One region of the Erwinia amylovora genome, then DNA from elsewhere that is predicted to be linked to it. Evidence: predicted binding sites of a transcription regulator. Region 1 holds the regulator's gene; each other region holds the start of a gene.

Region 1 (7,364 bases):
TCGCAGGACTGAAGATAGCGCTCCGCCAGCGAGGCGGTCAGCATAGTGTGTTCCCGCGCCATAATCGTCATGGCGTTAATATGTTCAACGATAAGCTGGCTGTGGGTTACCCACAGTTTCATATCGGACAAATAGCGGGAATCGAAGCCAGGCTCCTGCATCGCCTGATTCAGGGAGTTATACAGCGCGTTATGCGCCTGATTAACTTTGATACGCTGGTTTGCCAGCTTGCTGACATCCTGTTCACTACCCAACAACATCTGCAGCGCCTCCTGATAAGCCTCCAGCGCATCATGCGCGTTCTGGCGCAGCAACCCGCTCTGCCACTGTGGCCACAGCCAGATGTTGCCGCCAAGGGCAATCAGGCAGCCCATCAACGTATCGATCAGGCGCGGCAATAAGAAGCTCTCGCCGTTTAGCGACAAAAGTTGGAGAGAATACACCGCCGTTACGGTAAAGCCCACCGTCGCCCAACCGTAGAACTTGCGTAAAATCAGGTAACTGGCCAGGGTGATGGCCAGCATCACCAGTAATGTCATTGACTCAGGAGCATGCAGGCGCAGGGCCAGTGCGGCAACCGCCAGCCCGGCCAGGGTGCCAAGCGCACGGTGCTGGATGCGGACCCGGGTGGCACTGTAGCCGTTCAGGCTGACAAACATCATGGTCATCAGTATCCAGTACGGCTTCGGCATAGCCAGAAACAGCGCCAGCGTACTGGCGAAGGTCAACATCACCGCATAGCGTGCGGCGGTGCGCAAGGCGGTAGACTTAAGCGAAAGGTAGCTTTTCAGCGCCGGCAGCAGCGGCAGGTGGCGCTGACGGTCAGCCATCAAATCGCGGCGATAAAGCGGGCGTTGAGTGCGCAGCACGCGCGCAATACGGCTGAAATGGTAGTAGCAAAAATTACCCACCGGATTATCCGGATGCTGACGCACGATCTTCTCCAGCGCTTCCAGCGGCAGTTCCATCTCAAAACGTCTGGGGAAGCGGTGATACAAAATATCGTCAGCCAGCTCGCGCAGACGTGCGGCGATGCGCTGCGCATTCCAGCGGATCACCGCCTCGGCGTGGCTCTGACGCACCAGTTTTTGCACGTCTTCCGGCTGATGCAGACTGACGGCGATGTGCTCCTGCAGGTCAAGCGCCACCTGGAAAGCGCGCGTCAAAGGCTGGTAATGCTGGTTGCGATTGGCTGCCAGCATATGAATTTGCTGGTAACAGGTAGTGATAAGATCGACGGCCTTTTGCTGGCGAGCAAACAGCGGCGGCATAGCGGATGAGGGGTCGTTTAGCTGGTTTAAATGGCGATACTTTGCCTCGCAATAGTCGGCCAGCTCGCGGTACAGCAGGCTAAGCGTTTCGCGCATCGGCTGCTCTTTCCACAGCCAGAACCAGAACCAGTTAAATACCCCGTACCAGATGGTGCCAAGGATATACAGTAACGGAGGTTGCCACATCGGTACTTTGCCAGCGAGGCTCAGGGTGAATATGGCGGCAATCAGCGAGGCAGGCATCAGGCGGGCATGCAGCGGGCCGATCTCGCCGGTGATCCCCAGCAACATCGCCATCAGCAGCAGGATCAGCGGCAGCGGAACCCCCTGAGCGCCGGCATACTGGATAATAAAACTGCTGCCGGCGAACAGGCCTCCGCCCAGCATCAGGCGTTCAAAGAAGTGTTTGTGCGGCGTATCCAGCCCGGCATTGTTACAGCAGGCGGGAACCAGTGAGAACAGCAGACCTTTCTGTAAGTCTCCCAGCAGCCAGCCCAGTGCAACCGGCAAACACAACACCAGTGTTTGCCGCAGCGCGTAGTTCACTTCAGGTTGATAAATGATTCTGCGCCACATCCGCCGCACCAGATAGAAAAAGGCGCGACAGAGGCTGGCGCGCCGTGGGTTCAGGGGCGATTAACGCGTGCCGTAAACGACGATGGTTTTACCGTGTGCGGAGATCAGGTTTTGATCTTCCAGCATTTTCAGAATACGACCGACCGTCTCGCGCGAGCAGCCGACAATCTGGCCGATCTCCTGACGCGTTATTTTGATCTGCATCCCGTCCGGGTGCGTCATTGCATCGGGCTGTTTTGCCAGATTCAGCAGCGTCTGGGCAATGCGTCCGGTCACATCAAGGAAAGCTAAATTACCCACTTTTTCCGAGGTGACCTGCAGGCGACGCGCCATCTGCGAAGACAGGCGCATCAGGATGTCAGGGTTGACCTGGATCAGCTGCCGGAATTTTTTGTAAGAGATTTCAGCTACTTCACAGGCTGCTTTGGCACGTACCCAGGCACTGCGTTCCTGGCCCTCTTCGAAGAGGCCCAGCTCGCCGATAAAATCACCCTGGTTGAGATAAGAGAGGATCATCTCTTTGCCTTCCTCATCCTTGATCAATACCGCTACTGAACCTTTGACGATGTAGTAAAGGGTTTCCGCCTTCTCACCCTGATGTATCAGCGTGCTTTTGGATGGATATTTGTGAATATGGCAATGGGACAGGAACCATTCGAGAGTAGGGTCTGTTTGCGGTTTGCCGAGAACCATTCGCTGTTATCCTCTGTTGTCGTCGTACCTGAATACATCCGGTTTACCCCGCAGCAAGTTTCACGATCCCCTTGCTGCCGCGCGTAAATTGATTGGGATATACGGGGGCTGAATCCCTGCCAGGCTTTGTTATAGTCAAGCGTTCCGACAGGGAAGGAACGGGCCGCTCCGGGGCAGGCCGTATGCTGTCGTTTCGTTATCACCAACATCATGATGCCGGTGAAATTTACAGCCTCGTTTGTAGCACAGCTTGGGATGGCTGTCTTCTGTTGTCTCGCTTCAGCATAGTCAGAAAAAGAGAGCGTTGCCGTTTTAATCACGGCGGCGTACTCTGCTGTAACTAAATGAATTGGAGGATGTTGTTATGCAGGCACGGGTTAAGTGGGTCGAAGGGATGACGTTTTTGGGAGAATCCTCATCTGGTCATCAGGTGCTGATGGATGGTAATTCGGGCGATAAAGCGCCAAGCCCAATGGAAATGGTGCTGATGGCCGCCGGCGGCTGCAGCGCCATTGACGTGGTGTCAATTTTGCAAAAGGGCCGCCATAGCGTGGCTGACTGCGAAGTGAAGCTGACCTCAGAACGCCGCGAAGAGGCACCGCGTATCTTCACCCGCATTAACCTGCATTTTGTTGTCAGCGGCAAAGCGCTGGCGGATAACGCGGTAGCGCGTGCGGTCGATCTCTCTGCGGAAAAATACTGCTCGGTGGCGATTATGCTGGGCAAGGGGGTGGAGATGAGCCACAGTTATGAAGTGATCGAACTGACCTGATCCCGCCCATCCTCTTAGCCGTAAAAGGAAAGAACTTCAGCCGATTTTCTTTCCTTCAATCAACCGCTTAACCAGCGGCCCCATGATCAGCTCCATCGCCAGCCCCATTTTTCCTCCCGGCACCACCAGGGTTTTGATATGTGAGATAAACGAACCCTGCAGCATGGACAGCAGGTAAGGGAAATCGATATCTTCCAGCCCCTGAAAGTGGACAACCACGAAACTCTCATCCAGAGAGGGGATGCCACGGGCGGCAAACGGGTTGGAGGTGTCCACCGTCGGGACGCGCTGGAAGTTGATATGGGTGCGTGAAAACTGCGGAGTAATAAAGTTGATGTAGTCCTCCATTGAACGCACCACGGAGTCCATCACTGCTTCGCGCGAATGGCCGCGTTCGCTGGTATCGCGCACCAGTTTTTGGATCCACTCAAGGTTGACGATGGGCACCACGCCAACCAGCAGATCCACGTTTTCCGCCACGTTATGCAGCGGGGTGACAACGCCGCCGTGCAACCCTTCATAAAACAGCACATCGGTCGGTTCTGCCAGCGGCTGCCACGGCGTAAAGGTGCCGGGCACCTGGTTCCAGGGCACGGCTTCATCGTAGGTATGCAAATACTTACGCGACTTTCCTTTACCGCTGCGACCATATTCGCTGAATGTACGCTCCAGCAGTGCGAAATCATTCGCTTCCGGGCCAAAATAGCTGACGTGTTTACCCATATCGCGCGCTTTGCGGATCGCCATATCCATCTCCGGGCGGGTAAAGCGGTGGAAGCTGTCTCCTTCTATTTCTGCTGCATGCAGGCCCAGCTGCTGGAAGATCTTCCTGAATGCCAGGCTGGTGGTCGTGGTTCCTGCCCCGCTGGAGCCGGTAACGGCGATAACCGGATGTTGAGTCGACATAGCGTACTACTTCCTTAAAAAACGGGTGGCCCTGCATTGGTAACATGCTTTGTCGACACATGTCATCAATACGGCAGCGATGAAGCTGATATAACCTGGCGGACGGGGTTAGCCGCGAAACTGGCCGCGCGGCATAATGTTGACCGACTCGTGCAGTTCAGACCACACCAGCACCACCTCGCCGCAGCTCAGCTGACGGCGAACATCGGCGACTTTCTGTTCCAGCGATCGCTCATGCTCGCCATAATCGGTGCCTTCGCGCAGCACAAAGGATTCAATCAGGTTATCAAGTGTTGCCGAATCGAGCTCTTTCCAGGGAATAATCATCAGTTGTCCAGCCAGGTGGTAAGCCATTGCGGAATGCGTTGCTCCAGCCACATTTGTGGGCTGCGCAGCGTTCCGCCTACAAAACCAACGTGCCCGCCATGCTGCGTCAGCTGATATTCAACGTTTGACGGCAGCAGGGCAGGATCGGGGATCACATCAGCGGTCATAAAAGGGTCATCCTGCGCGTGAATGATCAGCAGCGGCTTACGCACGCCGGGCAGCAGCGGCATGGCGCTGCTGCGGCGGTAATAGTCGCTGGCATCAATAAAGCCATGAGCGCGGGCGGTAATCGCATTATCAAAATCACGCAGCCGGCCAATGGATTCGAGCTGCGCCAGGTCGACGGGCAGCGTGCCCGGCCAGGCATGCAGTTTCAGCAGGTTAAGCAGATAACGCTGATAAACACGGAAAAAGCCCTGTTCCAGCCGCCGGCTACAGGGTTCCAGCATCAGCGGTGCAGAAACTGCCACCGCGGCGTCGAGCAGGCAGTGATCCCCCTGCTTGCCCAGCAGGCAGGCCAGCATATTCCCGCCCAGCGAGAAACCCACGGCGGCGGTCGGCACCCGGCCCCATTCAGCGCGCAGCCACTGTAAAAAGTAGCTGGCATCACCGGTTTCGCCAGAGTGATAGATGCGGTTCAGGCGGTTGGGTACGCCGCTACAGCCGCGAAAGTGCATCACCACGCCCAGCCAGCCACGCGCTTTCAACGCCTGCAACAGGCCGTGCGCATAGGGGCTGTGAAAGCTGCCTTCCAGGCCGTGGAACAGCACCACGCGCGGCTTATTGCGCGCCCGGGCCGGGTTTTCGCTCCAGGCCAGGTCGACAAAATCACCGTCCGGTAGCGTCAGTCGCTGCCAGTGCGCTTTCAGCGTCACCCGGCGGCGCACCAGGCGCGGCAGAATGGTTTGCAGATGCGCGTTGCTGGCCCCTGCCATTGGGCGAAACGGGTTTTCAGCCAGGCGATCAAAAATCATGTGGTCAGAGCTTGTCGGATCCATAGCGCGCTGTTAGCTTCATCAGGTTGTTTATTTTTCCGGGGGGTGAGGAGCACCCGTTCTATGGAACTGAGTCAGTTTTTATCCATGTCAGGCTTTCTCTGGGTTGCTGCCATTACGCCCGGTCCTAATAATATGTTACTCACCGCCTCCGGCGCGAATTTTGGTTTCTTTCGCTCTCTGAGTTTGTTGATGGGCATCATGATCGGTATGCAGGCTATGCTGCTGATGGTGGCGTTTGGCGTCGGCGGACTGATACTGCTTTATCCCTCCCTGCATCTTTTTTTCAAAGTGGCGGGTAGCGTTTATCTGCTGTGGCTGGCGTGGAAAATTGGCAGCGCCGACTATGAAAAGCTGGATACCGACAAGACTCCGGCCGCGCGGATGCCGTTCTGGCAGGGCGGCCTGCTTCAGCTTATCAATCCTAAGGCGTGGCTGATGGCGCTGGGAGCCGTTGCCAGCTTTAGCCTGGCGGGTGAAGCTTATCGTACCTCGGTGGTGGCTATCAGTATTGCTATGGCGCTGGTCAATGCGCTGTCCGGCGTTATCTGGTTGGGATTTGGTACGCTGATTGGCCGCATTTTGCGCAGTCGCCGCGCCTGGACGTTGTTTAACGTATTGATGGGTTTAGTGACCGCAGCCTGCGTCCTGCTGATTTGGCGCTGAAGGCCCGGCGGGAATGGGTGCTAACCGTCGACCTGAAGCGTAAATCAGGCTTAACGCCGCTTATGGCTCTATTCCGGCAATAGAATGCGTGAAAAGTGCTAAGCACCTTTTGTTATAAATAATAATTTTTAATTACTTTATCAGGACAGATACGCCCGGTTACAAAGGAGTCATACAGCAATAACCATCGAGCGGAACGTGCTATGGCGGGTAAATTTTCGGTTTCCATTCTGGCGGCGGCACTGTCGCTGACGGCACTCAGCGTACAGGCGGTGGAGGTCACCATTGCCTATCAGACATCGGCAGAGCCGGCGAAAGTCGCGCAGGCCGATGGCACCTTGGCTAAAGAGAGTGGTGCTAAGGTCGACTGGCGCAAATTCGATAGCGGCTCAGGCGTGGTGCGCGCGCTGGCTTCCGGCGATGTACAGATTGGCAATATCGGCTCCAGCCCGCTGGCCGTTGCCGCCAGCCAGCAGGTACCGATTGAAGTCTTCCTGCTGGCCTCACAGCTCGGTAATTCTGAGGCGCTGGTGGTGAAAAAAGAGATTAACCATCCGCAAGACCTGATCGGCAAACGTATCGCCGTCCCCTTTATCTCCACCACCCATTACAGCCTGCTGGCAGCCCTCAAACACTGGGGCATCAGGCCCGAACAGGTGCAGATCGTCAACCTGCAACCACCGGCCATTACCGCCGCCTGGCAGCGCGGCGATATTGACGGTGCTTACGTCTGGGCGCCGGCCGTTAATCAACTTGAAAAACAGGGGAAGGTGCTGACCGACTCATCCCAGCTGGCCAAATGGGGCGCGCCAACGCTGGATGTCTGGGTGGTGCGCAAGGATTTTGCCGAACAACATCCTGACGTGGTGACCGCTTTCGCCCGCAGCGCGCTGGCCGCGCAAAAAAACTATCTCGATAATCCGCAGCAGTGGCTGAAGCAGGATGAATATCTCGGCAAGCTGTCGCGCCTGAGCGGCGTGCCTGTGGCACAGGTGCCCGCACTGGTGCAGGGAAATACCTATTTCGGTGCAAGGCAACAGGTTGAACAGCTGAACGGCCCGGTTAATCAGGCGATAATCGACACGGCTAAATTCCTGAAAGAGCAAGGGAAAGTACCGCAGATAGCCAGCGACTACCGCAGTTTTGTCACTGACCGTT
Region 2 (7,364 bases), 1.8 Mb from region 1:
AGACGTTCCTGTCAGGCCATCTTTAACTTTATCAATGTAGTTCGGCCCCAGGCCGCTGACCGAAACGCCATCGATATCAGCCACCGCGAAGTAACTGTGCAGCGCGGCGGTTGACTCAAATTCGCCATGTGCTTCAAGTTCAATTTCACAGCGTTCGCCCAGACGAAACCGGGCAAACAGGGTAAAGTTGTGTGGCCATAACTTCCTGGTTTTTTCACTGCTTTTCAGTGCCAGCGTCAGCATCACGCACTGGTCGTTCTCATCATGTGCGGAAAGCTCCCAGGGCAGGTTACGGGCAAAGCCATGTGCTGGCTCGCCGGCCGGGCCAAACCAGGGCCAACAGACAGGCACACCGCCGCGGATCGCTTTGCCGTCACGTAGCGGGGTTTTATCGCTAATCCAGATAACGGGTTTTTCACCACTGGGTTGCCAGGCAACCAGATGGGCGCCCTGAAGGGCGACGGCTGCGCGAACTTTCGGATGGGTGATGACCATGACCGGTAACTCGCCCATTTGTCGCTGTGAAAGGTAGGGGGTCAACTGGTTATGCACAGGCAGGGAGAATATTTTCTCGTTCATAAGTCAGCCTCAAGAAGTTAAGCGACAAAAAGGGCGACATGCGTCGCCCTCAGGTTCGTTTCACATCCAGCCTTAAAACTTAAACTGCCTTAAGCTGTTCCAGTTTATACGGCTGATAACTTATTTAGCGATGTGAGCAATCAGGTCCAGCACCTTGTTCGAGTAACCTGTTTCGTTGTCGTACCAGGATACCAGTTTCACAAAGTTATCGTTCAGGGCGATACCGGCTTTTGCATCAAAGATAGAGGTCAACTTTTCGCCGTTAAAATCGGTAGAAACCACTTCATCTTCGGTGTAGCCCAGAATGCCTTTCAATTCACCTTCGGCAGCCGCTTTAATCGTGTCACAAATTTCTTTATAAGAAGCAGGCTTTTCCAGACGTGCAGTCAGGTCAACAACGGAAACGTTAGGTGTAGGAACGCGGAACGCCATACCGGTCAGCTTGCCGTTCAACTCAGGGATCACTTTTCCAACCGCTTTAGCCGCACCGGTAGAAGAAGGGATAATGTTCTGAGATGCGCCACGGCCGCCGCGCCAGTCTTTGTGAGACGGGCCGTCAACGGTTTTCTGAGTCGCCGTAGTGGCGTGTACCGTGGTCATCAATGCTTCAACGATACCGAATTTATCGTTGATCACTTTCGCCAGCGGTGCCAGGCAGTTGGTGGTGCAGGATGCGTTAGAAACGATAGCCTGACCCGCGTAAGCCTTGTGGTTAACCCCCATTACGAACATCGGGGTATCATCCTTGGACGGACCAGTCAGTACCACTTTCTTAGCGCCAGCTTCGATGTGTTTACGAGCAGTTTCATCGGTCAGGAAGATACCGGTTGCTTCAGCAACCACATCAACGCCAACCGCATCCCACTTCAGGTTCGCCGGATCGCGCTCAGCAGTAACGCGGATGGTTTTGCCGTTAACAACCAAATGGCCGTCTTTGACTTCTACAGTGCCGTTAAAGCGACCATGAGTTGAGTCATACTTCAGCATGTAAGCCATGTAATCTGCGTCGAGCAGATCGTTGATAGCAACGATTTCTACGTCAGAACGTTCCTGAGCAGCACGGAAAACGATGCGACCGATACGGCCAAAACCGTTGATACCTACTTTGATAGTCATATATTCCACCAGCTTGTTGATAGTGAATAAAAGGTTGGCTGTAAAATTACAAAAACCTTACCAGGCGTCAAGCGGAATCGTGTCAATCGTTGTGACAAATCAACCTCAGAACAGGAATTATTCAAGATAAAACCGCTTTTCTCACCAATGGCAGGACTGATTTTGGGGCAGTTTGTTCTGATCTAAAGGGACGCATGCTCTGAATGGTGATCTGCATCACAATTTTAAACCAGCTCTGCAAAGGTTGCCGGGTGAATACGAAAAATTCACCTGACATTGTTAAGTGTTTGTTAGAATAAGCGCTGTAAATGGCAGATTAACCTGGTCAGAGAGTCCAATATGGCTAATGAAGACACCTCTTTTTCACCCGAAAACGCCTTGACGGATATGCAGCACTATGTAACGCAACAGCGTGGTACTGAGCCTCCTTATTCCGGCAAGCTGCTGCACAATAAAAGCGAAGGCATTTATCATTGTCTGATTTGCCAGGCACCGCTGTTCCTCTCCGGGGCTAAATATGATTCAGGCTGTGGCTGGCCCAGCTTTTATCAATCCTGGAGCGATGAGGCTATCCGCTATCTTGAGGATGACACCCACGGCATGCAGCGCATTGAAATTCGCTGCGGCAGCTGTGACGCTCATCTTGGCCATGTTTTCCCGGATGGCCCGCAGCCAACCGGCGAACGCTTTTGTGTTAATTCAGCGGCGCTAAGTTTTACTGATGGCGATGGCAATAAAACGCCCGGCTAAGGAGTGATGATGGAACTGGATGAGATGATCGACGGCATGACTGCGGAAGTGTATCAGCGACTGGTCACCGCCGTAGAAACCGGCAAATGGGCCGATGGCGTTGCGCTGACGCCGGAGCAAAAAGAGCACAGCCTGCAGCTGGTGCTACTCTGGCAGGCGAGAAATAACGATAACCCGCAGCATATGAGTGTGGCTAAGGGCGGGGAAATAGTTATGAAAAGCAAAAAGCAGCTGAAAGAGGAGTTCGGTATCAGCGATGAGACGGTAACTCGCATCAGGTTGCAGTAATTTATTCCTGCAGGAATAAATTACTGCAACCAAAGCGGGGGCAGCCCGTTCCGGCCCCGCCGCACTCACGGTTAAATGATGATGGCACCTGCCTGTGCCATCGTCATCAGGGCGTTTTCACTGTCATCAGGATGGAGATTGACGCCACGGCAGCCCGCTCTCACCACCGTCACCCGGTAGCCCAGATCCAGTGCATCCATCACGCTAAACTTCACGCAGTAATCGGTCGCCAGGCCCATCACAGTCAGGGCCGTAATGCCATGCTCATGCAGCCAGCCGTGTAACCGCGTCTGCTGGCGATGGCCATTATCATAAAATGCACTGTAGCTATCAATTTCTGCATTCTCACCTTTGTGCACCAGCAGGCTGATTGCTGCGCGATCGAGCAGAGGATGCAGCTGCGCACCCTGGCTATGCTGCACGCAATGATCCGGCCACCAGATTTGTGGTAACCCGTTCAAATCGCCCAGGGTTCCCGCTATTGTCCCGGCGTTAGAGGCAAAACTGCCATGATCTGCAGGATGCCAGTCGAGGGTGGCGATGACTGCCTCGCCGCGTTGCTGAAATTCGGCAGCAAGGCGATTAGCGACGGCGATGGTCTGTTCCCCTTCGCTGACGGCCAAAGCCCCGCCGGAACAAAAGTCATTTTGCAGGTCTATTAACAACAATGCCTGACGTATTCTCATCGTTACCTCAGTCCGGGGTCAGTTCGCCGCGCAAATTTTGCTTCATCAGCTGGCGGATTTCATCGCTGGTCAGATCCTGGCTCAGCAGGTAGTGCAGCTTGGTCAACGTGGCTTCAACGGTCAGATCTGCGCCGCTCACCACACCTGCATGCGCCAACGCGTTTCCGGTGGCGTAACCGCCCATATTGACTTTACCGGAGATACACTGAGTCAGATTCACCACCACAATGCCGCGCCGGGTGGCGTCACACAGCTCCTGAAGAAACGCTTTATTCTGCGGCGCATTACCGACGCCATAAGAGCGCAGGATCAGCGCTTTAACCGGCTGCTGAAGAAAATTACGCACCACTTCGGCCGAAATACCGGGATAGAGGGTAACGACCCCGATCGGCTGCGGGGTGATAGGGTGAACCACCAATGCTCCATCGCCAGCAGGGGCCGGAGAGGTATTGAGACGTCGAATATGGATACCCGCTTCCAGCAAGGGGGGCAGATTGGGCGAGGCAAAAGCGTTGAAGCCATCGGCATGTGCCTTGGTGGTGCGGTTGCCGCGGTACAGGGTATTATTGAAGAACAGCGTGACTTCATTAATCGGGTAGTTAGCGGCGACAAACAGAGAATTCAGCAAATTCTGCTGCCCGTCGGAGCGCAGCTGTTCAAGCGGTATCTGTGACCCGGTCACGATAACCGGCTTGGCGAGGTTTTCCAGCATAAATGAGAGTGCCGAGGCGGTAAACGCCATGGTGTCCGTCCCGTGCAGGATGACAAAACCGTCGTAGCGATCGTAGTTTTGCTTTATATCCTCGGCGATGGTTTGCCAGTCCTGGGGGGTCATATCTGATGAGTCAATCAAAGGCTGATATTCATGGATGGTGAAATCAGGCATTTCTGGCCGGTGGAACTCTGGCATATTGGCCAGCTGTTTCTGCAGATGCCCGGAGACCGGAATAAAACCCTGTTCGGAGCGCTGCATGCCGATGGTCCCGCCAGTATAGGCGACGTAAATGGATTTCTTTTGCATTGGTAAACTCAGGGAGTGACTCAAAGAGCGCAGTATAATGGGAAAAAGGGGTGAAAGCAGCCCGACCAATGATGGCCGGGCTAAGGTGACGTCACACAATTGAAACATGTACGGCGCTGCCCGTTATTTCACATCTCCGCAGGTCAGACAGAGAGCATAGCGGTTTTGCGGATCGTTGAGCTTATCCATCAGGCCCGGTTGTTTATTCATTGCCGACATCACATCAAGCATTGGCGCAGGTAAATACGCTTTCAGGGTGGCTGGCAGCGCTGCATGTGCCGCAACTTCGACCTGGCTGACCAACATATCCAGCAAACCTGGCTCGTCATGATACCAGCTCAGCTGTGGCGTGTGCAGTTTTGCCAGTTCTGCCGCTTTGGTAACCGCATCATCAAAATCACCCAGCGCATCGATCAGCCCGTTAGCTTTCGCATCACTGCCGGTCCAGACATGCCCCTGTGCTATCTGGTCAATCTCCCCGGGGGTCTTATGACGCGATTTAGCGACCAGATCGATGAAGTTCTGATAACCCTTATCGATGCTTAACTGCGTCATCTGCTGCACTTCCGCTGGCAGCGCCCGGGTGCTGGCTACATCTGCCAGCGGTGAGGTCGACACGCCGTCGGTATGGACGCCAATGGCCTCCAGCGAGTTCTCTACGGTGTTGATCACGCTGAAGATACCAATGGAGCCGGTCAGCGTATTCGGGCTGGCAATAATATAATCTGCCGGCGTTGATACCCAATAGCCGCCTGAGGCCGCCATACCGCCCATAGAAACCACTACAGGCTTGCCAGCGTCTTTCGCCGCCGCCAGTTCTTCGCGAATGGTTTCAGATGCCGTCACGCTGCCACCCGGGCTGTTAACGCGGAAGACGATGGCTTTGATTTTAGGATCGAGGCGCGCGGCGCGGATTTGCAGCGCGGTGGTATCACCGCCAACGCTGCCCGGCGTTTCCTCGCCATCCGCTATCGCACCGCTGGCCAGAATCACCGCCACATTACCGTCGCTGCTGCTGTCTTTCACCTGATAGTCATAGATGCTGGTGCCGCGGTAATTGTTCGCTTCTTTATCCCAGCCGAAGGTTTTGGCTAATTCGTGTTCAACCCGCGACGCAGAAGCCAGTTCATCCACCAGTTTATTCTCTTTTGCGTACTGAGCGGTATCACCGCCAAATTTTTGTAGCCCGTTCAGCATGCCCTGTGCGCCAGGGAAGACCTGATCGGCTGTTATCTGGCGGTTAGCGGCCAGCGTATTAAGGTAATTCTGCCACAGTTTCCCGATCCAGCGACCATCAGCATCTCGCGCCTCCGGTGACATGCTGTCACGCAGGAAAGGTTCTACCGCTGACTTGTATGTGCCTACGCGGAACACATGGGAGCTGACTTTCAGCTTATCGATCAGGGTTTTATAATACAGGCTGTGGGTAGCGAAACCATGCAGGTCAACGTTACCCAGCGGCGACAGGTAAATTTTGTTAGCAAAACTGGCAAGATAGTACTGTGCCTGGCTGTAGCTCTCTCCGCTGGCGAAGATCGGTTTACCGCCGTCACGGAACTCACGCAGCGCTTTACCAATATATTGCAGCGATGGCTGGTCCGCGCCGGCAAAGTTACGCAGGTCGAGCACCACACCGGTGATATTCGCATCGTCTTTTGCCTGACGAATGGCGTCCACCACGTCAAACAGGGAATTTTCCTTAAGGCGGTCACTGCTGGCACCTAACAACTGGCGGCCAATCTTGCTGAACTTATTGCTGACGGACGGTTTATCTACCACCACGCCGCTCAGGTTGACGACCAGCGCGCCTTTTTGCGTGGCTGCCGGCGTGCTGGCATTATGTAACTGGAACCAAAGCCCCAGGGCGACAACAATCAGCAGGATCAGGAACAGGTTAAGCACAAATTCGCGAACGAAGTTAAGCACCCGCCACGTCCACTTAAAGATAGTAGCGATAATCCGCCATAACACGCGCATAGACTCTCCATAATGGCAATGAAATGCCCGGTGCGGAGGAAGATTACCACATCGCATCCGCTAAACCGGGCAATAATGCCTGACATCCTAATTAGCAGGGGCGAAATTGTCAGCAGGAAAAAGTGCAATGCTGTAACAAAACATCATCCTGTGCTAGTTTCTGCCTGAGACAATCATTATCAGGAGGATGCTATGGATGCTATGGATGCTCTGGAATTACTGATCAACCGCCGCTCTGCCTCCCGTCTGGTTGAGCCAGCCCCGGCAGGTGCAGCCTTAAAGCATATTTTATCTGCTGGCCAGCGCGCCCCCGACCACGGCACGCTTAAGCCCTGGCGTTTTATTATTATCGAAAATGAAGGACGTGACCGTTTCAGCGCGCTGCTGGAAAAATTGTCGCACGATGCACGGCTGGATGAGAAAGCGATTGAGAAAGCGCGGCGTGCGCCCTACCGGGCACCGATGATCATTACCGTAGTAGCCCATTGCGAAGACCATCCTAAAGTCCCGCGCTGGGAGCAGGTGGTTTCCGCCGGATGCGCCGTTATGGCGATGCAACTGGCCGCTGTCGCGCAGGGGTTCAACGGTATTTGGCGTAGCGGAGCCTGGACGGAGGCAGAGCCGGTACGCGAAGCGTTTCATTGTCGCCCCCAGGATGCGATTGTCGGTTTCCTCTACCTCGGAACGCCGCAGCTCAAATCTTCAACCCACGTTGTCCCGCCGGACAGCGGCGCATTAATTAGCTACTTTTAAATGATTAGCGCAGAAAATAAACGATGTGCCTGTCGCCGGATGCGCGTGCAGGCCGTGGCGGCCCTTCAGCCTGTTTTGCCCGGACTGATGGGCGCAAGCCGAAAGAAGCAGGCCGGAAGGGCCATTTTTGTCACCCAATCCTGAGCAGGAAATTCCCCGCGGATGCGTTTGTTTATCGCCGAAAAACCCAGTCT
Region 3 (7,364 bases), 620 kb from region 1:
TTGCGCAGCAGGTGATGGTACGGATAAACAACGCCGGGGCGGCGAATGCCATGAACCTGTGTGTGACGGCCCTGCTGGCCTCACGTCAGCGCTCCATGACCCGTGAACAGCTCACCGGGCAGCTTGACTGCTACGTTCAACTGTTGCGTAACGTGCCGTATTCTCCTGACTCCACCGTGCCAGCCGTAGCGCCCGAAGCACTGCTTGAACACGCACTCGGCATGAATAAGTTTGAGCTGGAGCAGGACAGCATCGGTGAAATCGTCATTCTGCCGCGTGAACAGGCCGTGCTGATGACCTATTATCGCAATAACATTCACCATATGCTGGTCATGCCGTCGCTGATCGCCGCCATTCTGATGCAGCACCGCGAAGTGAGCCGCAGCGAACTGTTGCGCCAGGCAGCGGTGATTTATCCTATGCTCAAAAGCGAACTGTTCCTGCGTTGGCAGCAGCAAGATCTGCCTGACTTACTGGACGCGTTAGTGGCTGAAATGGCTCGCCAGGGGCTGTTGATTGCGGAACAAAGCACTCTGCGCCTGAGCGCTGGCCGTTTTCATACTCTGCAATTGCTGGCCGCCGGCGTACGCGAAACCCTGCAACGTTACGCCATTACTTTCTCAATCCTCAGTGCCGATCCGACGATTAACCGTGGCACGCTGGAGAAAGAAAGTCGCACTATGGCGCAGCGCCTGTCGGTGCTGCACGGCATCAACGCCCCGGAGTTCTTCGACAAAGCGGTATTCACTTCGCTGGTATTAACACTGCGTGATGAGGGCTATATCAGCGATTCCGGCGATGCTCAGGTTGAGCGTACCGGGCAGGTTTACCAGCTGCTGGCTGACCTGATAACGCAAGATGTGAGAATGACCATTGAGAGTGCCGTCGGCCACGAGTGATGGGATGTGACGGTCAGGCCGGGCGAGACGCTCCAACCTGATACAGCAGAGCCGCTGGTTTTCCAGCGGCTTTTTCCATCAGAGGCTGAGCGCCACGCCGATAAACAGCAGCAGCCCTACCCAGTTGTTATTCAGAAAAGCCTTAAAGCACAGCTCGCGCTGACGCCGGGCTATCAGCTTTTGCTGATAGATAAACAGTGCGCCCGCCGCCAGCACCGTGCCGTAGAAGATGCCGTTCAGCCCCGTCCGCCAGCCCACCAGCGTCAGCAGAAGCAGCGTCGCCAGCTGCAACATGCCAATAATCAGTTTGTCATAACGGCCAAACAGGATTGCGGTAGATTTCACGCCGATTTTCACATCGTCATCGCGGTCAACCATCGCGTATTGCGTATCGTAAGCCACCGTCCAGCAGATATTCGCCAGGAACAGTAGCCAGCAGGTCAGCGGCACGCTTTCACTCACCGCCGCCCACGCCATCGGGATCGCCCAGCCAAACGCCGCCCCCAGCACCACCTGTGGCAGATGGGTGTAACGCTTCATAAACGGGTACATCCAGGCCAAACCCAGCCCGCCCAGCGACAGCCAGATGGTCATGCTGTTCATCGTCATCACCAGCGCGAAGGAGATGAGCACCAGCCCGGCAAACAGCAGCTTCGCCTCACGCGCTGTCACCGCGCCGCTTGGCAACGGCCGCTCACGGGTGCGCTTCACGTGTCCGTCAATGTTGCGGTCGGCAAAATCATTGACTACGCAGCCCGCCGCACGCATAAAGAATACGCCCAGCACAAATACCAGCAGCACCTTGAGCGGCGGGACCTGCATCCCCGCCAGCCACAGCGCCCATAATGTGGGCCATAGCAGCAGCAGTGAACCAATGGGTTTATCAATACGCATCAGACGGCAGTAAGCCGAGAACTTACTCATTTGCACACTTTTCTCCATACTACTGCTCCCCTTTTGCCAGGCTTTCATACAGGGGGCAAGCGGGTAAAAACAGTTCGCTGAGTAACAGCGGTTTTCCCGACAGGCGCAAACGCGAGCGTCGCGCCCACAAACCTGCGCTCTGGCCAACATCGATGAAGTCACGTGTCAGGGTTGAGGAGGCAAACAGATAACGCCCCAGCGGTACGGTACCCAACTGCTGTAACTTCTGCTCCGGGCCAATCAGCGTCGACTCCGGCACCAGCGTCCGCGCCACCAGCCACGGCACCCCGTCGGCACAAAGCTCAATTTCACGCAGCCAGTAACGGCTTTCTGCTGGCAGCATAATAACTTCTTGCGCGATTTCCTCTGGGCTGACAAACCCCTCACGTAACAGATTCACCGTCACCCGCTGGCAATGGCGTTCAAAACGCCGGGTCATGGAGTCAACTTCCATCAGCCAGTCAAGCAGAGGGGCGGTCAGCAAGGGTGATGAGTCGGGGATCCATTCGATCGCGCTTAATAGCGACAGCGCGTTCTCCGCCATAGCACTTCTCCGTAAAACTTTCAGTGCGCCAGTGTAACGCAGACCCTGTCAGCAAACCTATCAATGCGCGGCAAAATTTTGCCGCGTTGTGCCTGTCACTGCCTGCGTGGCCTTTCCGCAGCAGGCTTCGCTGACGGTTATTCGCGCTTCAGGCGATTGGTGTTCGCCAGCCACAGGGTGATGACTAATATCAGGATCGCTATGGCATAGGCCAGAGTATCAAACGGGTTTTTATGATCGACGATAATCAGGCGAATAATCGCGGTAATACCGATATAGACGAAATAGCGTAACGGGAAGTGATAACCCGACTGGAAGTATTTGATGATTAAGGCAATGAACTCGAAATAGAGAAAGTAGATGACGATGCCATCAATCAGTAGATAAGACGAGGTCTGTTCCCCGGTATTCAGCAACACATTACCGAGATGCATAGTCTCTTTGCCGAGGAAGATAATCAGGATACAGGCAAGTACAATCAGGCCAGCGTTTAGCACCATTTGCAGGGCAAACGCCAGGCGAATGGCAGGAGTACTGCGCACAGGGGAAGTCATGTTACACCTCAAAAGTCATAATGAACCGTCGGGGTTTCCGACGGCTACAATATGCTTTAGCGTGATGCAGATCACAAGACATCCCGGCGACCGTGATGCTGCCGTTCCGCGATATACCGGCTTAACGAAGCGCATGGACAGGCCAATATACGCCCGATCGCAGCTGCTGGTAGCCAGGCATATGGCGCATCTTGCCAGCAGCCACTCCTGAGGATTATCGGTAGCTGGCGTCGCGATCGCTGGTCATATCATACAACTGGTATTTACGTCCCAACATCTGACCACCGTCACGCGTCAGCGGCGTCCAGTTGATCTGCGCACGATCCCGGGTTGGTATCACGCTGAACACATCCAGCGGGATGGAAATATAGAAACCTTTGGTAAAGTCCCCTTCGCCGTACTCTTGCGATGAAACGTTGGTCTTGGTGGCATAAGCCCCTACGATAATCCCGCTGTTAAAGCGCTTCGACACGTCCAGCGTAACGCCTTTATCCTCGGCCAGATATTGGCCAACGCTGGCTTTTACCAGCAGGTTACGCATAAACCACGGCTGCCAGTAAGCGGTGATATTGCCCACCCTGGCCGTATAGTCGGTGAACTTCATCATATTATTCCAGTCGCGACGCTTGACATAGTTAGCATCGACCCCCACCGCCCAGCTGGCGTCCAGCGGGCGATACAGCACTTCGCCGCCGGCCCCACCGAACATCGTCTCCAGATAGCCGCCGTAGAGCTGGCCGTAGAATCCGTTACCCAGCTCATGCATGTAGTTAACCTGCAGGTTACTCACATACACGTCATTTTCAACGTAGTCTCGAATATGGGTGCGTACCCGTGGCAGCGTCGAGTCATTCGGCGCGCCGTCGTAGTTGAACTTATCGTAGTTGTTGGACAGATTGCCGAACAGGCTGCCATCCAGCAGCAGATGATCCGTTAGCCAGAAGCTGGCATTGGCCATGACGCCAACCTGATACAGATAAAAACTTTCTGGCCCCCCAACCGACTGGTTAAGAATTGGTGAGAGGCCGTAGTCCAGGCGATTGTCACTGATGTGGAATCCCTGCTCGACATGCCGCGGCGCAATCGGGTTAACTCGCTGCTGCTGTAATTTCTCTTCCTTCCCGAGTGGATAGCCCGCCAGCTGACGTTGCAGGCTGGCAACATCGGTTTGCGTAGTGACCTGCGGCATGTGACTGCGCGTTTGGGTCACGCGTAGCGTATCGATACCGGCCGGCAGATGATTCGCCATAATCACATTGGCGCGATCCACGCTGAGCTGGGTATCACGGTATTTATCCTGTTCTCCGGTGACATACAGAGTACTGCCGTCCACCTGCATATTCGGCGCGTCCAGCCCGGCGTTGTATTTCAGCTGGTTCAGCTGTTCAGCGGTCACGGCCGGATCGAGGAAACGTTCCTGCGGCTGCGGGTTATAGGACGGTTTGGCGCTATCCAGCTGATTTTGATGCAGATCGTTGAAGTTGGTACGCAAGGTAAAACCAGCCATTAAGGTGTTACCACGCTCGTAGCTGACGTTGACATCTGCCCAGTCGGTCAGGCGGTAAATGGCACCGACGTTAACCTTGCTGTTCTGCTTCAGACGGCCAGCAAAGTCACCCTGATAGTCATTGCCTTCATACTCCACCTTCAGGCGCAACGGTCGCCACGGGGTTTGGTATTCAACCCCGCCAAAGAACGCCGTAGGTCCTTTGAACATCTCGCCGGCGCTGAGCGAACCGGCAGTACCGTTGCCTTTGGTGCGCTGGCAATATCTACTCCCGATCGAACAGAACGGATTTTTCACCGTACCGCTGTTGCCGATATAGCCCCACCCCAGGCCAAGGGTGAAATCAAACGGGCCCCAGGCTTTACTGGCCGCCAGATATTCGCTGTCAAACAGTCCGGTGCCGCCCAGATCGCGCGCTCCCAGGGAAACCTGCGGTAGCCAGAACCCCTCCTGCCATAGCCGCAGCTTGAGGTCGAAAGCCTTATCTTTGTAAGTCTGTGTGCCGGAGAAGCTTGAATCCGCGCTGTACTCGCGGGTTTTCACATCGGTATAGCGGATTGTTGCCTCCATCCACGGGAACAGCTGAACCGAGGATGAGTAGAAAACATACTGGTCGTTGTAGCGATAGTTAAGACTGAACTCGCCCTCGCGGGCCATGCGCGCACTGGGTACCTGTAGCAAGCCTGCGCCACCAAAGTCGGACTGTGACGGGCCAATGGGGTCTGCATAGATGTCAGCCTGAGCCTGGCAGGCACAGGCAACGGAAAGTGACAGCAGGCTGAGAAGATAGCGTTTTTTCATCAGTCAGGGATCCAGTGCGTCAGGACAGAAACGATCTGTATGTTGAGATCGGCGTAGGCGCGCGGCAGCGTCCAGGCGGAGAAGCCGACAAACAGCGTACTGCCCGCCTGCGGCTCTGTGTGGCGGTGATTCCAGTACGCTACCGGCACCTCCGACACTTCACCACCGGGTGAGATAAGCAGCGCGATGTTGCGCTCGGCACCGCTCATTCGCGGATGTTCACTCAGATACCCGGACGCTGACCGACCTGCTACCCAAGGGGTTCTCCCTGAATTTTCAATCACGCCTGCCAAGGTGATCGAAGTCGGTTTCTTTAACGTGTAGACGCTATATTCGCCCTCAAGCCGGCGGTTGGCTCCTGGCCGTAATCGCACCCAGTCCGGGTCCAGGTTAACAAATTGACGCCCGGTAACCTTCAGCGCGGCGATCTGCTGACGGACGTTTTCCACTGCTGCTGCCAGTGCGCCGTCATCGTCATTGCGCAATTGATCGCGCCACGTCTGTAAGCGTGCCAAAAGTTGCTGTTGCTGTTGGATCACGCCCGCCGTTGCCTGCTTTTCGCCGATCGCCGTACCCGGCCACCAGGTTTTCTGCGCCAGCGCCGGGTTGGTGACCAGCTGTTCCAGATCCGCCATATGATTAACTACCAGCGGCTGATTCTGTCCGGGATAAAAAATATTGACCTTCCCGTCCGCACGGGCCTGCAGCGAAAGCACTGCCAAAATTCCCGCTAGTAAAATGGTTATTTTTTTCATGATGTTGCAGGTTTCAAAATGGTAGCTTCGATAGAGAGAGCGTCTGTTCCCAGTGTTTGCTGTGACTGACGAACCTGCCCACTGGAGGCATCAACCCAGAATGTATTGCGCCAGGATGCGCCATTTTCAGCCAGCGCAACCTCTTCGTACCAGACGCGACAGGCTACCGGCTGACCGGCCAGTTGCAGCACCTCATCTTGCCCCTGGATAAAGCGCGAGGTTACCGTAGCGGCTCGCGATTTACCGTTTACCGTCCAGCTGACAATACGGCTCCAGCTCGCCCCTTCACTCAGGTGCAGCGCATCTCGCAGCGGGTCACGCTGCAGATTACTGACCTCGTTGAGGTTATCCGCCAATCCTACGGTTTTAACCAGGCGGCCATGCTCCATCGCCAGCATCGCTTTATCACGCGTTATCCACTTCTGCTGGCCGTTTTCGTTATAACCCAGCACCACAAAAATTTGCTGCCCGCCGTTTACCCGCAAATACATACTGGCGTAGGGCAGATTGTTGATCTGTCCGTTAGTCATCCGGATGTCATCTGCGCCGAACAGGGCCAACCGGAGGGATTCACCCAATCCTTTTTGAGTTTGGCTACATGCCTGAAGCAAAAGGCAAAGCAGCAGCAGTGGTAGGTTTCGCAACGAGGGATCCTTGAACAAAATAGAATAAAGCTAAAAAATAACCACACAAATGTGTGGTTATGATTAGTTTTTGCATACTTAACGGGTCGTAGCGACAGTCGTACTGGTTGCGGTATTAGAACCACTACTACTGCCGCCAGACGAGGCTACGGCAATACCGGCCAAAGCGCCGACAACACCGATACCTACGGCAGTCGTGGTACCGGCTGATATTGCACCTGCTTCGCCACCGGCTGCACTGCCGTTTTGCAACGCTGCACCAGTAGGCTCGGCGGCAAATACGCCAGAAGCGCCCGCTAAGTACATTATGGCTGTTAGAGCCCATAAGACTTTTTTCATTAAATTTCCCTTCACTTGATGAATGGAAACCAGGACCGGGATGGTTTCTGGCCCCCCTAGTATGTAAAAATAATGGTGAGAATGCAGCGGATGGCTCCCCGTCATGACCCGAAGAAAGGCGCCTGGTTATATCAGCCGAAAAAAGATGAAAATTAGTTTAATAAGCTACATTAAAAATTTAGGTTAAGATATTGAACTAATAAATTTATAAATGTTAGGATTTAATCCTGAAAAATCAATCAGGCAGGTTATTCATCGCATTGCATTGATAAACAGCCGAATTTTCATAAAAAAATATATTTTTCAAAAAGATAAATGAATTACCGCCGATTTCACCGGTCATTACTGGCGTGATATTTTAGGAATTTCCCATTTGAAAAAAGCGCTTTTCTCGACT

The links. Region 1 encodes CRP, which controls carbon source genes, mostly activating them, when cyclic AMP is high. Its sites were predicted from a motif close to ATGTGANNNNNNTCACAT; they were not measured.
Region 2: a site for CRP is predicted at 1,900-1,917, ahead of msrB (peptide-methionine (R)-S-oxide reductase MsrB). Genes of this name have one in related genera too.
Region 3: a site for CRP is predicted at 2,981-2,998, ahead of psiE (phosphate-starvation-inducible protein PsiE). Genes of this name have one in related genera too.

What each region holds. Positions count from the first base shown of each region.
Region 1 covers NZ_CP066796.1:261,497-268,860, forward strand. Annotated here, with positions in the region: gene JGC47_RS01120 (YccS/YhfK family putative transporter) at 1-1,847, opposite strand, end outside; gene crp (cAMP-activated global transcriptional regulator CRP) at 1,908-2,540, opposite strand; gene JGC47_RS01130 (OsmC family protein) at 2,905-3,312, shown strand; gene JGC47_RS01135 (phosphoribulokinase) at 3,349-4,218, opposite strand; gene JGC47_RS01140 (YheU family protein) at 4,327-4,545, opposite strand; gene JGC47_RS01145 (hydrolase) at 4,545-5,543, opposite strand; gene JGC47_RS01150 (LysE family translocator) at 5,604-6,206, shown strand; gene tauA (taurine ABC transporter substrate-binding protein) at 6,410-7,364, shown strand, end outside.
Region 2 covers NZ_CP066796.1:2,035,954-2,043,317, reverse strand. Annotated here, with positions in the region: gene JGC47_RS09510 (D-hexose-6-phosphate mutarotase) at 1-579, opposite strand, end outside; gene gapA (glyceraldehyde-3-phosphate dehydrogenase) at 700-1,695, opposite strand; gene msrB (peptide-methionine (R)-S-oxide reductase MsrB) at 2,035-2,445, shown strand; gene JGC47_RS09495 (YeaC family protein) at 2,455-2,733, shown strand; gene pncA (bifunctional nicotinamidase/pyrazinamidase) at 2,805-3,419, opposite strand; gene ansA (asparaginase) at 3,427-4,440, opposite strand; gene sppA (signal peptide peptidase SppA) at 4,564-6,417, opposite strand; gene JGC47_RS09475 (NAD(P)H nitroreductase) at 6,619-7,170, shown strand; gene JGC47_RS09470 (DNA topoisomerase III) at 7,333-7,364, shown strand, end outside.
Region 3 covers NZ_CP066796.1:3,443,955-3,451,318, forward strand. Annotated here, with positions in the region: gene plsB (glycerol-3-phosphate 1-O-acyltransferase PlsB) at 1-899, shown strand, start outside; gene ubiA (4-hydroxybenzoate octaprenyltransferase) at 978-1,841, opposite strand; gene ubiC (chorismate lyase) at 1,843-2,367, opposite strand; gene psiE (phosphate-starvation-inducible protein PsiE) at 2,505-2,921, opposite strand; gene JGC47_RS15710 (YjbH domain-containing protein) at 3,136-5,229, opposite strand; gene JGC47_RS15715 (capsule biosynthesis GfcC D2 domain-containing protein) at 5,229-5,984, opposite strand; gene JGC47_RS15720 (YjbF family lipoprotein) at 5,981-6,628, opposite strand; gene yjbE (exopolysaccharide production protein YjbE) at 6,707-6,967, opposite strand.